DNA from 3 places in the Streptomyces sp. NBC_00273 genome. Region 1 is predicted to be linked to each of the others. Evidence: riboswitches for the same ligand, from Rfam matches in the RefSeq annotation. Region 1 holds a riboswitch; each other region holds the start of a gene.

Region 1 (4,273 bases):
CGTACGGAGCGTGCTGGCCAGGGCCCGGTTCTACGTCCGGGAGTTCTCCGGGGAGGCCGCGTACGACCGCTACGTGGCCCACGCCCGCTCCCACGACCCGGACGCGGAGGTCCTCACCCGCCGCGCCTTCGAACGCGCCCGTACGGACGCCCGCGAGGCGGACCCCCGCGAGGGCTTCCGCTGCTGCTGAACCGCCCCGCAGGCCGCAGGCCCCGCCGGATGCTTCCGGCGGGGCCTGCGGGCATGTCTCAGCGCACCCAGTCCCTGAGGACTTCCGTCCGGAGGGTGATACCGACGGGGTCGGGGAGGTGGACGTCCCTGCCGTAGGACACGGTGCGCACGCACTCGTACCGCTGCCCGCCGGGCTCGCTGTAGAGCAAGACCTCGGACGTGGCACGGTCGATCAGCAGGTAGACGGGGATGCCGCTCTCCGCGTACACCCGGGGCTTCTCCTGGCGGTGGCGACGGTCGGTGTCCGAGTTCCACGACGTGACCTCGACGGCCATGAGTACCGGATCGGGATCAGACCACTCGCCATGCCCGGCGAACGCGCCCGAGTGGGCCAGCGAGGCATTCGGAATCGCCCGGCCGTCCCGGCCCGCCTGCACCTTGAGGCCCCGCCCAGCGTGCAGCCAGAGCTCGGGGTGGTGCTGCATGCAGATCCGCGTGAGCCACTGGACGATCATCCCGTGGCTGCCGTCACCCAGCGCCCTGCTCCGCAGCTTCCCGTCGATGAACTCGAGCTGCAGCCCCTCCATCCGGTTGCGTGCCGCGAAGGCGAGTTCTTCGAACTCCTCGGTCAGCATGTGGGGGCGGTCGGCGATCACGGTCATGCCTCGCTCACCTTCCTCGACGGTGCTGTCTCCGACGATAGCGCCGCCCGCCGGCACCGTCCCGCACACTCGACCGCATGGACATGGTGATCAGAACGGCGCTGCCCGCCGACTACGCGGAGTTGGGCGAGATCACGGCGCGGGCCTACCTCGCCGACGGGCATCTGGACTTCAACGAGGACGACGCCTACCTGAACGTGCTGCGCGACGTGGCCGGCCGGGCCGCCCGGGCCGAGGTGCTCGTCGCCGAGCGGGACGGCCGGTTGCTCGGCGGTGTGACGTTCGCCGCTCCGGGCAGTCCGCTCGCCGACGTCGCGGCCCCCGACGAGGCGGAGTTCCGGATGCTCGCGGTGGCCCACGAGGCGCGCGGCCAGGGCGCCGGCGAGGCTCTGGTGCGGGCCTGCATCGAGCGGGCGCGGGCCGTGGAGGGCGTGACCGGCCTGGTCCTGTCCACCCAGCGCAGCATGGCCGGGGCCCATCGGATCTACGCGCGCCTGGGTTTCGTACGCACTCCGGAGCGGGATTGGGCGCCGATCGAGGGCCTGACACTCCTCACTTACCGGCTCAAGCTGTAGCCACGCCGACACTACATGTGGGGGTTACCGCACAGGGCCGCCCCCACATGTATGCTCATGCCTGCTGTCGCCGCAGGGGAATCCGGTGCGAATCCGGAACTGTCCCGCAACGGTATGAAGTGTCCGGCTACCGGACGCCAAGTCCGATGACCTGCCGACAGCGCGCCCGGCTCGACCGAACCGGGTGCCGATTCGTCCGGGCCTCGCGGTTGGGCCGGTGGACGCCATGCGGGGTACGCGTTCTCGTCGCGCCCGCCTGCGCCCGCTCGCGCCCCGCCTCGCCGATGACCGGGCCGAGCGAGGGAGAGCTCCCGCCGTGACCATCGCGCCTTCCGCACCGCGCGCCGAGTCCACTTCTGGCGACAACACCGAGGGCCCGGGGGCCACGCTGCTGCGTACCCTCACCGAACTTACGGCGGACCTCCCCGACACCGACCCCGGCCGGGTCGCGGCCTCCGCGCTGCGCGGCCGCAGCTCCGCCGCCGACGACGCCGAACTGCGCGGGCTGGCCACGGAGGCCGCCGCCGGTCTGATCTCCGAGGACCCGGCCTACTCCCGGCTCGCCGCCCGCCTGCTGACGCTGGCCGTGCGCGACGAGGCCGCGAGCCAGGGCTCCACGTCCTTCTCGGCCTCCGTCGAGGTCGGCCACCGCGAGGGCCTCATCGCCGACCGCACGGCCGAGTTCGTCCGCACCCACGCGGCCCGGCTCGACTCGCTCGTCGAGCTGACCCTCGCCGAGGGCGCCGACGACCGCTTCGGCTTCTTCGGCCTGCGCACCCTGCACAGCCGCTACCTGCTGCGCCACCCGATCACCCGTCAGGTCATCGAGACCCCGCAGTACTTCATGCTGCGCGTGGCCTGCGGCCTGGCCGCCGACGAGAGCGTCCAGGCCGTGGAGGAAGTGGCCTCGCTGTACCGGCTGATGAGCCGCCTGGACTACCTGCCGTCCTCCCCCACCCTCTTCAACTCCGGCACCCGGCACCCGCAGATGTCCTCCTGCTACCTGCTGGACTCCCCGCTGGACGAGCTCGACTCGATCTACGACCGCTACCACCAGGTCGCCCGCCTCTCCAAGCACGCCGGCGGCATCGGCCTCTCGTACTCCCGCATCCGCGCCCGCGGTTCGCTGATCCGCGGCACCAACGGCCACTCCAACGGCATCGTGCCGTTCCTGAAGACCCTCGACGCCTCCGTCGCCGCCGTGAACCAGGGCGGCCGCCGCAAGGGCGCCGCCGCCGTCTACCTGGAGACCTGGCACGCGGACATCGAAGAGTTCCTGGAGCTCCGCGACAACACCGGTGAGGACCAGCGCCGTACGCACAACCTGAACCTCGCCCACTGGGTGCCGGACGAGTTCATGCGCCGCGTGAACTCCGACGCCGACTGGTCGCTGTTCTCCCCGGCCGACGTGCCCGAGCTGGTCGACCTGTGGGGCGACGAGTTCGACGCCGCCTACCGCAAGGCCGAGGCGGACGGCCTGGCCCGCAAGACCATGCCGGCGCGCGACCTGTACGGCCGGATGATGCGCACCCTCGCGCAGACCGGCCAGGGCTGGATGACGTTCAAGGACGCCTCCAACCGCACGGCGAACCAGACCGCCGAACCGGGCACCGTCGTGCACTCCTCGAACCTGTGCACCGAGATCATCGAGGTCACCAACGACGGCGAGACGGCCGTCTGCAACCTCGGCTCGGTCAACCTGGGCGCGTTCGTCATCGACACGGCGGACGGTCGCGAGATCGACTGGGAGCGGATCGACGAGACCGTCCGCACGGCCGTCACCTTCCTCGACCGCGTGGTGGACATCAACTTCTACCCGACCGAGCAGGCCGGCCGCTCCAACGCCCGCTGGCGCCCGGTGGGCCTGGGCGCGATGGGTCTCCAGGACGTCTTCTTCAAGCTGAAGCTGCCCTTCGACTCCCCCGAGGCGAAGGCCCTGTCCACCAAGCTCTCCGAGCGCATCATGCTGGCCGCCTACGAGGCCTCCTGCGACCTCGCCGAGCGCAGCGGCCCGCTCCCGGCCTGGGAGCAGACCCGTACCGCCCGCGGTGTCCTGCACCCGGACCACTACGACGTCGAGCTGAACTGGCCGGAGCGCTGGGACGCGCTGCGCACCCGCGTCGCCGAGACCGGCATGCGCAACTCCCTGCTCCTCGCCATCGCCCCGACGGCCACGATCGCCTCGATCGCCGGCGTGTACGAGTGCATCGAGCCGCAGGTCTCCAACCTCTTCAAGCGCGAGACGCTCAGTGGTGAGTTCCTCCAGGTGAACGGCTACCTGGTGGAGGAGCTGAAGCAGCTCGGCGTGTGGGACGCCCAGACCCGCGAGGCGCTGCGCGACTCCTCCGGCTCGGTCCAGGGCTTCGGCTGGATCCCGGCCGAGGTCCGCGAGCTGTACCGCACGGCGTGGGAGATCCCGCAGCGCGGTCTGATCGACATGGCGGCGGCCCGTACGCCGTTCCTGGACCAGTCGCAGTCGCTGAACCTGTTCCTGGAGACGCCCACCATCGGCAAGCTCAGCTCGATGTACGCGTACGCCTGGAAGCAGGGTCTGAAGACCACCTACTACCTGCGCTCGCGCCCGGCGACGAAGATCGCCCGGGCCGCGCAGGCGGCCACCCCCGTCGAGCTGCCGCAGGCGGTCGCCGACGCCGAGGCGCTGGCCTGCTCCCTTGAGAACCCCGAGTCTTGCGAGGCCTGCCAGTAATGAGCTCCAACGACCAGAAGAACCTCCTGGACCCGGGCTTCGAGCTCACGCTCCGCCCGATGCGCTACCCCGACTTCTACGAGCGCTACCGGGACGCGATCAAGAACACCTGGACCGTCGAGGAGGTCGACCTCCACTCGGACGTCGCCGACCTCGCG
Region 2 (4,273 bases), 4.1 Mb from region 1:
TTGCGTTCGGGCTCGCCGTGCACCAGTACGTCGATGCCGGCCTTCTCCTGGAAGGCCAGGACCTCCCGGATCTCGGCCCGGATGCGGTCCTCGTAGCCGGCGGTGTCGATGCGCCCGGCCCGCAGGTCGGCGCGGGCGGTGCGCAGTTCGGTGGTCTGCGGGAACGATCCGATCGTGGTCGTCGGAAGCAGCGGGAGGCCCAGGTGCGCCCGCTGGGCGGCGGCCCGCTCCGGGTACGGCTGGGCGCGCCGCCCGTCCGCGCCGGTGACGGCGGCGGTGCGGGCCCGGACGGCCGGATCGTGGGTGAGGGCGGATCCGGCGCGGGAGGCCAGGTCGGCCCGGTTGGCGGCGAGTTCGGCGGCGATGGCCTCCGTGCCGCGGGCCAGGCCCCGGGCGAGCGTGGCGACCTCCGCGGTCTTCTGGCGGGCGAAGGCGAGCCAGCGCCTCACCTGCGGGTCGACGTCCCGTTCGGCGGTGGCGTCCAGCGGCACGTGGAGCAGGGAGCAGGAGGCGGCCACGTCCACCCGGTCGGCGAGCCCGAGGAGGGTGCCGAGGGTGCTGAGGGACTTCTCGTAGTCGTTGATCCAGATGTTGCGGCCGCCGACGACACCGGCGACGAGGCGCTTGCCGGGCAGGCCGCCGACGGCGGCGAGGTCGTCGAGGTTCGCGGCCGCGGCCTCGGTGAAGTCCAGGGCGAGCCCTTCGACGGGTGCCTTGGCCAGCACGGGCAGGGCCTCGCCGAGCCGGTCGAAGTAGGAGGCGACGAGCAGCTTGGGCCGGTCGGGCAGGCCGCCGAGCTCGCGGTACGCGCGGGCGGTGGCGTTCAGCTCGGCCGGGGTGCGGTCCTGCACCAGGGCGGGCTCGTCCAGTTGCACCCATTCGGCTCCGGCGGCGCGCAGGTCGGCCAGGACCTGCGCGTAGACGGGCAGCAGCCGGTCGAGCAGGGCCAGCGGATCGAAGTCGGCGGCGACGCCGGGGGCGGGCTTGGCCAGCAGCAGGTAGGTGACGGGTCCGACCAGGACCGGGCGGGCGGCGTGGCCCAGCCCGAGCGCTTCCTCCAGCTCGGCGACCTGCTTGGTGGAGTCGGCGGTGAAGACCGTGTCCGGGCCGAGCTCCGGCACCAGGTAGTGGTAGTTGGTGTCGAACCACTTGGTCATCTCCAGCGGCGCCACGTCCCGGGTACCGCGCGCCATGGCGAAGTACCCGTCGAGCGGGTCGGCCAGGGCGGCGGCGCGGTGCCGCGCGGGGACGGCGCCGACCATCACGCTGGTGTCCAGCACGTGGTCGTAGTACGAGAAGTCACCGGTGGGCACCTCGGTGATGCCGGCGTCGGCCAGCTGCTGCCAGTTGGCCCGGCGCAGGTCGCGGGCGGTTTCCCGGAGGGCTTCGGCGTCGTTGCGGCCGCTCCAGTAGCCCTCGACGGACTTCTTCAGTTCGCGGTTGGGGCCTTGGCGGGGGTAGCCGTACACGGTGGCCACCGTGGGCCGTCCTGCGGCGGCGGGGGTCGTGCGGGTCACGGAACTCTCCTTCGCGAGCGTTCTCCTGTGGACCCGGTGAGGGGTCGAGGGCGCGAAGGGATGACGAACCGGGCGGATGCCGACCGGGTACGGGTGCGTGCGGCTGCACGTGCCCGCGGTCGTCCGCCTGATGTGTCGCCGACCCGCCCACGAGGTCACCGGGATTTCCGCGCGCGATCGGTCGCGCACGGGCAACGGGCAGGTCTTCGGACTCGCGGGCGCGTCCCGTCGTACGGATGCCGTACGAGACTCCTACTGGCCGTCGCTTCCCAGACCCGTCCGGGCCCAGTGCGTATGACGGCGGTCGTTCCCGCTCACCGCTGCGGGGCAGTCCCGGATTCCCACCGGGTTCCCTCTTGCGACGCATCCCGCCTGGCGGACGGGGCGAACCAGCTGCCCGGCCAGAGTAGACGGCGTTGCCCGCCGGCGCGCGGGGTTGTCCGGCATCCGGATGGCGGGGTGAGACACATGAGGGTCGAAATCCAGCCATGGAGTGAATTGCGTCACTGCGGCGCGAGTTGTGTCCCGCTTGTCCGTTTACCGGATCGAACTGCCCGGTCAGGGCAGTACGTTGCAGCTCTCTGCATCGAGATCGCTCGATGACCACCGGAAGACCGAGGAAGTATGGCTGGACCGGTCCCGCGCGCCGCACTCGCCCTGCGCGCCGCCCTGGTGTCCGTGGTGGCATGGGGCGGTCTCACCGCATGCGCCGCCGACGACGAAGCGTTGCAGTACGCGACCGACTACGCGGGGCACGAACCGCTGGGCGTGGTCGGGTACCCCACCTCCGAATCCCTCCAGATCACCCAGAAGCTGATCTGGCGGCTCGCCGACGGCAAGGCCGAGGAGGTGGAGTCGCTCGCCGCCGACCCCGACGACGCGAAGGGGGACGTCGAGCGGACCGCGCGGAACTGGATCCGGGCCTTCCACGAGGGGGCCAAGGGGAAGGTGACCGCGGAGTTCTACGACGAGGGGTCCGTGCGGCAGCTCGTCGTCGTGTACTTCCACGACACGGGCCAGACCAAGTCGTTCACGGTGCGCCTCACCGGAAGGGCCGGAGAGGACGGTTGGCGCGTGACCATGCGGGAGCCGGACCCGAAGCAGGCCTCGGCAACCCCCGACTGGGTCCCGAGGACTCCCGGGGCCCTCGGCTCGAAGACGACGCGATGACCCGCTCCGCCATCGTCACGAGGTGAAGGGCGCCGTCCCGCGGATCACTCCGCCGGACGGCGCCCCCGGGCTCGCGGGAAGCGGGATCGGCCGGATCAGGAGCGGTCCAGCAGCGTGGTCAGGACCTCGTGCAGGACCGCCGCCGGATCCGCCACCGCCTGCGCCGAACGCCACGCCACGAAGCCGTCCGGGCGGACGAGGACCGCGCCCTGCCCGGTCGTGCCGTGCACCTCGGTCCAGTCGCCGCCGTTCGCCGGGATCAGGTCGGCCTCCGGACCGGTGCCGATCGCGTACACGTCCAGGGGAACGCCCAACTGTTCGGCGACGGACCGCCCCGCGGCACGCCACGGAGCGCCCTCGGAGCACAGCAGGACGAAGGATCGCTCGTAGAGGTCCACGGTGGACTTCGGCTCCGGATCCCCCGGACCACAGAGCCACATGTGCGGTGCACGACTGCCCGGATCGCCGCAGAGCCGCATCCGTTCGGGCACGACGGGCTGCTCCGGGTCGGCTCCCAGCACCGCGCCCTGGTTGTAGCGGTAGCCCATGGCCACGGAGAGGACCCCGCCCTGCCGGCCGCCGCCGACGCCGGGCGCGGAGTCCGGCCCGGCCGCAGGCGTGGGCGCGGACCCGGAATCCGGAGCGGGCGCGGACGTGGGTTCGGGGTCGGGCTCGTATCCCGGGTGGCTGTGCTCCGCCGACCGCGCCGAGGCGCGCTCGCTCGTCGCCCGGGCCACCGGCAACCGCTCGGCCTCGTAGGTCTGCAGCAGCCCCGGCCCGGCCGAACCGTTCAGCACCGCGGCGAGCTTCCAGGCGATGTTGTGGGCGTCCTGGATGCCGGTGTTCGAGCCGAACGCCCCGGTGGGGGACATCTCGTGGGCGGAGTCACCGGCCAGGAAGACCCGGCCGACCGCGTACCGCTCGGCGACCCGCTCGGCGGCGTGCCACGGGGCCTTCCCGGTGACCTCGACGTCCAGGTCCGGGGCGCCGACGGCCCGGCGGATGTGCTCCACGCAGCGCTCGTCGGTGAAGTCCTCCAGCGTCTCGCCCCGGTCCGGGTGCCAGGGCGCGTGGAAGACCCACCGCTCGCCGTTGTCGACCGGCAGCAGGGCCCCGTCGGCATCGGGCTTGGTCAGGTAGCACACGATGAAACGCCGGTCGCCGACCACGTGGGCCAGCATCTGCGACCGGAAGGTGATGCTCACGTTGTGGAACAGGTCCCCGGAGCCGCTCTGGCCGATCCGGAGCGCCTCCCGCACGGGGCTGCGCGGCCCGTCGGCGGCGACGAGGTAGTCCGCGCGCACCGTGCTGTGCTCCCCGGTCTCCCGGTTCTTCACGATCGCGGTGACCCCGCCCGGGTCCTGGTCGAAGGAGAGGAGTTCGGTGGAGAAACGCAGGTCAGCCCCTAGTGAGGGGGTCACGGACATCAGGACCGGCTCAATGTCGTTCTGGCTGCACAGACACCATGCCGCCGGACTGAAGCGCGCGAGCGCGCCGCCCGGGTCGATCTCCTCGAAGAGCCACTCCTGATCGTCCCCGGTCAGCGAGCCGCCCTGCATGATGCCGTGGTTGTCCGCCAGGACCGA
Region 3 (4,273 bases), 2.3 Mb from region 1:
TCCCGGTAGATCGAGGCCGAGGAGCTGAAGATCATGCGGCTACAGCCGTTGCGCAGCAGGTGGGCGACGAACTCCAGGCTCTTGGCCACGTTGGCCCGGTAGTAGCCCACCGGGTCACCGACGGAGTCGGGCACGACGATGAGCGCGGCGCAGTGGACCACGGCTTCGATGTCGGGGTGTTCCTCGAAGACCCGGTCGATCAGCGCCCCGTCCGCGATGTCACCTTCGTAGAAGGCCTTGCCCCGGGCGAATTCGCGCCTTCCGGTGACGAGGTTGTCGAGGATCACCGGAGTGATCCCGGCGTCCGAGCAGGCCGACGCCACCGTGCTGCCGATGAATCCGGCACCGCCGGCGATCAGAACCTTCATGCGCAATCCCACCCACTTCGTATCGGACACTGCTGATCCGCCAGAGCCTACGGGTTGTCCCGCGGCCCCCGGCGGAGCGCCCCGACGCGCGGGCCCGGGACGGGCTGCGGGCCCGCAGGTCCGCAGCCCCACCGGCATTCGGTGGTCAGGCGCCCCAGCGCAGGGCGATGGTGTCGCCCACGTTGATGACCTTGTTGCGGACCGCGCCGGCGAACGCGGAGCCGTCGACGCTGACCTTCCAGGTGTTGGAGCCGCTGTTGGCCTTGCCGTTGACGGCCGTGACGGTGCCCGTGCCCGACGAGGGGGTCACGCTCGTGACGCAACCGGCCGGAGTCGCCCCGGTGGTGGCCGCGTTCAGGACGTCGCCGAGGGTGGTCGTCGTGCCGGTCGGGGTGAAGGCCACCGAGCAGGCCTTGAGGTTGCCGGCGCCGTCGTCGACGGTCAGCGCCAGCTTGGTGGCCGTACCGGCGGTGAAGGTGGACTGGGCGACCCACTGCGGGGCGCCGGGGGTGACCGGGACGGGCGGGGCCGTGGTGAAGCCACCGCCCGCGACGGCACGCAGGGCGTCGATGGAGGAGTAGGCGGAGGGGACGGTGTCGGAGGGCTTGTACTTGAAGCCGCCCGCCGGGTTGTACTGGTTGGCTATCAGGAAGTCGATCGGGGTCTTCCCGGTGACCGTGAGGAAGTCACCGGTCTGCGGGTTGAAGCCGCAGGCGTTCAGGCCCGCGACGCCCCAGCCGTTGGAGCTGGTGTTGACCCCGTAGAGGGAGTTGAAGGCGCCGGTGGAGGGGACCAGCGTGCTCTTGAGGAAGTTCTTCGCCTGGACGACGTCCGTGTCGGTGTTGGGGACGCCGGAGACGCAGAGGGCCGCCATGGCCGCGCCGGTCATGTCGACGTCGCTCGCGGAGTTGAGGACGGTCGGGTTGCCCTCGGCCTTCTGGTAGGTCCAGCCGCCGTCCACGTGCTGGTTGGCGCGGATCCGGGTGACGATCGAATCGGTCAGCGCCTGCGGAATGCGGGCGCCGCCGGCCTGCGTCTTGGCGCCGCCGAGCGAAAGGGCCGCGAACACCGTGCCGTTGAAGTTTCCGGAGGAGCCGAAGTAGCCCGTCTCCGCCGTCTGCCAGTAGGAGTAGACGTTCGCCACAAGGTTGCGGGAGGCGGAGACGCGGGCCGGGTCGATGCCGGCGGCGTACGCGTTCAGGGTGCCGCGCTCGTAGTCGGTGACCACCGGGGAGGCCGACGGCCAGGCCGCCGTCGAGAGCAGGTTGCGGTAGACGGTGCGGGCGTTCTTCGTCGTGTCACCACCGGGGTAGACGTCCACGACGGCCGTACCGGTCGCGGCGAAGGCGCTGAAGGCCCACTCGTTGGAGAGGCCCGCACCGGCGTACGAACCGTCCGCCGCCTGGAGGGACTTGAGGTAAGCGACGCCGTTGGTCTTGGAGGTGGCGATCTGTGCGGGCGACGAGGTCGCGAACGCGGGCAGCGCGGTGAGGGCGAGGGCACCGAGCGCGGCGGGCGCCGCGAGCGCGAGGCCGCGGGAGGTGCGGGGACGGGACATGGCCTGCTCCTGGAATCGGCGGACGCCGACCGCTCCCGGCGCCCCTGCCACCGTACGGACGCACGGCCGGGCATGCCGGAGGGCCGCCGTCCGGAACGCGTGGTACGGCTTCCTGTACTGCATCGCCGCATGGGCATTCGGGCTCGGAGACGGCCCCCGCCGTCCCACACCGCTGCGCGTCAGCTCCGGCTTCCCACCGGATTCCCCCATCTGGCAGCCCTGGACGCTACCCGAGTGATCAAGGGTCCGCCAGCCAGTCGGGAGCGGTCCGACGGAGCCGTCCGGGGCGTGTCCCATGAGACGGAGGCCACCTTGACGCTGTCTTTATCGGCGTGTTCCACTCCGACTGATAAGCACTCAGCTCCAGGGGAAGCCGGTCGGAATCCGGCGCTGACCCGCAACCGTAGGCCCGGTCCCACCGGGCGAGCCGGAATGCCTGGAGCCTGGTTTTTGCAGCGAGAAACGCCGTCGCGGACTACGGCGTGGTTCGAAGGCTTCTTCCGCGCCCTGCGTTCTGCGCCGCGCCCGGCGCCCTGCGCCCCGTGCCGTGCCCGTGCGGGTACGAGAAGCCCTGTGCCACGCACTGGTCCGCCCGGCCGACACGAGGGGCCGTGGTGGGGACCGCAGAGCAAGCAGAGCGACGCACGGGGCGGAAGAGGCTGGTGTCGCTGCTGTCGGCGGCGCTGCTGACCTTCGGCACGAGCGTGGCCTTCGTCACCGGTACGACGTCCGCGGCGGCCGACCCGATCGAGGGGTGCACGGCCACCACCGGCGCCATCGTCGCCGTCGACTTCGGGCCGTTCGGCGGGAAGGTCGAACGGGGCTGCGACACCACCCCGACCACGGGCTACGAGTTGCTCCACGCCGGCGGTTTCACCACGGAGGGCACCCAACACGACGGCCCCGCCTTCATCTGCCGCATCGGCAGCGGATCCTTCAACTCCGGTACCCAGTACCCCACTGCGGACAAGGAGCCCTGCGTCCTGACCCCGCAGGCGACCGCGTACTGGTCGTACTGGACCGCGTCCCCCGGCCAGAAGACCTGGACCTACAGCTCGCTCGGCGCGATGGCCCGGATCCCGAAGGCCGGTGACGTGGACGCCTGGGTGTTCGGCAGCACGGACATCGGTGGCACCTCGGGCAAGCCCGCCTTCTCCCCCGACGACGTGCGCGCCGCGGGCGGCACGCCCGACCCGGACCCGACGGGCCCGCCCCCCGTGCCGCCGGGCACCGTCGACGTACCCGCCGCCACCCGCTGGATCACCGGGAAGCTGACCGACGGCGAGCGGGTCGTCGACGAGGGCGCCACCACCCCGAACTACCTGCTCACCACGGAGGCCGTGTACGCCCTGGCCGGCGCCGATCCCAAGAGCGCCGCGGCCCGCAAGGCCGCCGACTTCCTGGCCGCACCCGCGCACACGGACGCGTACGCCTACCCGGCCGGCAAGGCCGGGATCCCCGACGCGACCGCCGCCGCACGACTCGCGCTGGTCGCCGAGGCCACCGGGAAGGATCCCCGCGCCTTCGGCGGGCACGACCTGCTCGGCGACCTGGTCAGGTACGTCTGCCCGAGGGACATCGGCGACGGCGAGACGATCGAGGGCTGCCTCACCAAGGGCGACTTCCGCACCACCGGCCAGTCCGATGCCCAGGCCATGGCCGTCATCGCCCTGCTGAACGGCGGCGTGACGCCTCCGGCCGACGCCGTGAAGCGGCTGACCGCCCTCCAGTGCGAGGACGGCGGGTTCACCAGCATCCTCATCCGCTCCGGCGGATGGTGCGACAGCGACGCGAACGCCACAGCACTGATCGCCCTGGCCCTCAAGCGGGCCGGCGGCCACGACGCCGTCGTCGAGAAGGCCCGCGCCCACCTGCGGAAGTCCCAGCTGCCCACCGGCGCCTGGCCCGCCGCCGCCTACATGACCACCGGCAACGCGGCATCCACCGGCTGGGCGGCCCAGGCCATGCGCGCCCTCGGCGACACCCCCTACGCCGACGCGGGTCTGTTCTGGCTCTCCAAGCAGCAGCTGCCCGGCGGGGCCTTCGGCTTCGAAGAGGGGCTGACCGACCCGCAGTTGTACCCGACCGCCCCGGCCGTCGTCGCGGCCGCCAAGAGCGATCTGGTGAAGCTGACCACCAAGAAGGTGGATCCGCCCACACCTCCGACCACTCCTTCACCTCCGACCACGCCTTCACCTCCCACCACTCCCCCGGGCGACGGGCCGGACCTGAAGAAGGGCACCGCGTACCTCACCGACACCGCCCGTCTGATCCAGGGCCGCTACTACGAGAACACCCCCGGCAGCGGCTTCGCCGACTACGGTCTGACCATCGACGGGGCCTACGC

The links. Region 1 has a riboswitch for cobalamin ahead of OG386_RS16655 (ribonucleoside-diphosphate reductase subunit alpha). Riboswitches for the same ligand answer to the same signal wherever they lie in the genome.
Region 2: it holds a riboswitch for cobalamin, as region 1 does, so the genes downstream of both, metE (5-methyltetrahydropteroyltriglutamate--homocysteine S-methyltransferase) here and OG386_RS16655 (ribonucleoside-diphosphate reductase subunit alpha) in region 1, are expected to answer to the same signal.
Region 3: it holds a riboswitch for cobalamin, as region 1 does, so the genes downstream of both, OG386_RS07110 (hypothetical protein) here and OG386_RS16655 (ribonucleoside-diphosphate reductase subunit alpha) in region 1, are expected to answer to the same signal.

Annotation. Positions count from the first base shown of each region.
Region 1 covers NZ_CP108067.1:3,940,783-3,945,055, forward strand. Annotated here, with positions in the region: gene OG386_RS16640 (CstA-like transporter-associated (seleno)protein) at 1-190, shown strand, start outside; gene OG386_RS16645 (Uma2 family endonuclease) at 249-833, opposite strand; gene OG386_RS16650 (GNAT family N-acetyltransferase) at 911-1,408, shown strand; cobalamin riboswitch at 1,460-1,581, shown strand; gene OG386_RS16655 (ribonucleoside-diphosphate reductase subunit alpha) at 1,725-4,115, shown strand; gene OG386_RS16660 (ribonucleotide-diphosphate reductase subunit beta) at 4,115-4,273, shown strand, end outside.
Region 2 covers NZ_CP108067.1:8,057,410-8,061,682, reverse strand. Annotated here, with positions in the region: gene metE (5-methyltetrahydropteroyltriglutamate--homocysteine S-methyltransferase) at 1-1,517, opposite strand, end outside; cobalamin riboswitch at 1,698-1,926, opposite strand; gene OG386_RS36105 (hypothetical protein) at 2,142-2,687, shown strand; gene OG386_RS36100 (FAD-dependent oxidoreductase) at 2,783-4,273, opposite strand, start outside.
Region 3 covers NZ_CP108067.1:1,658,876-1,663,148, forward strand. Annotated here, with positions in the region: gene galE (UDP-glucose 4-epimerase GalE) at 1-368, opposite strand, end outside; gene OG386_RS07110 (hypothetical protein) at 514-1,926, opposite strand; cobalamin riboswitch at 2,041-2,173, opposite strand; gene OG386_RS07115 (prenyltransferase/squalene oxidase repeat-containing protein) at 2,541-4,273, shown strand, end outside.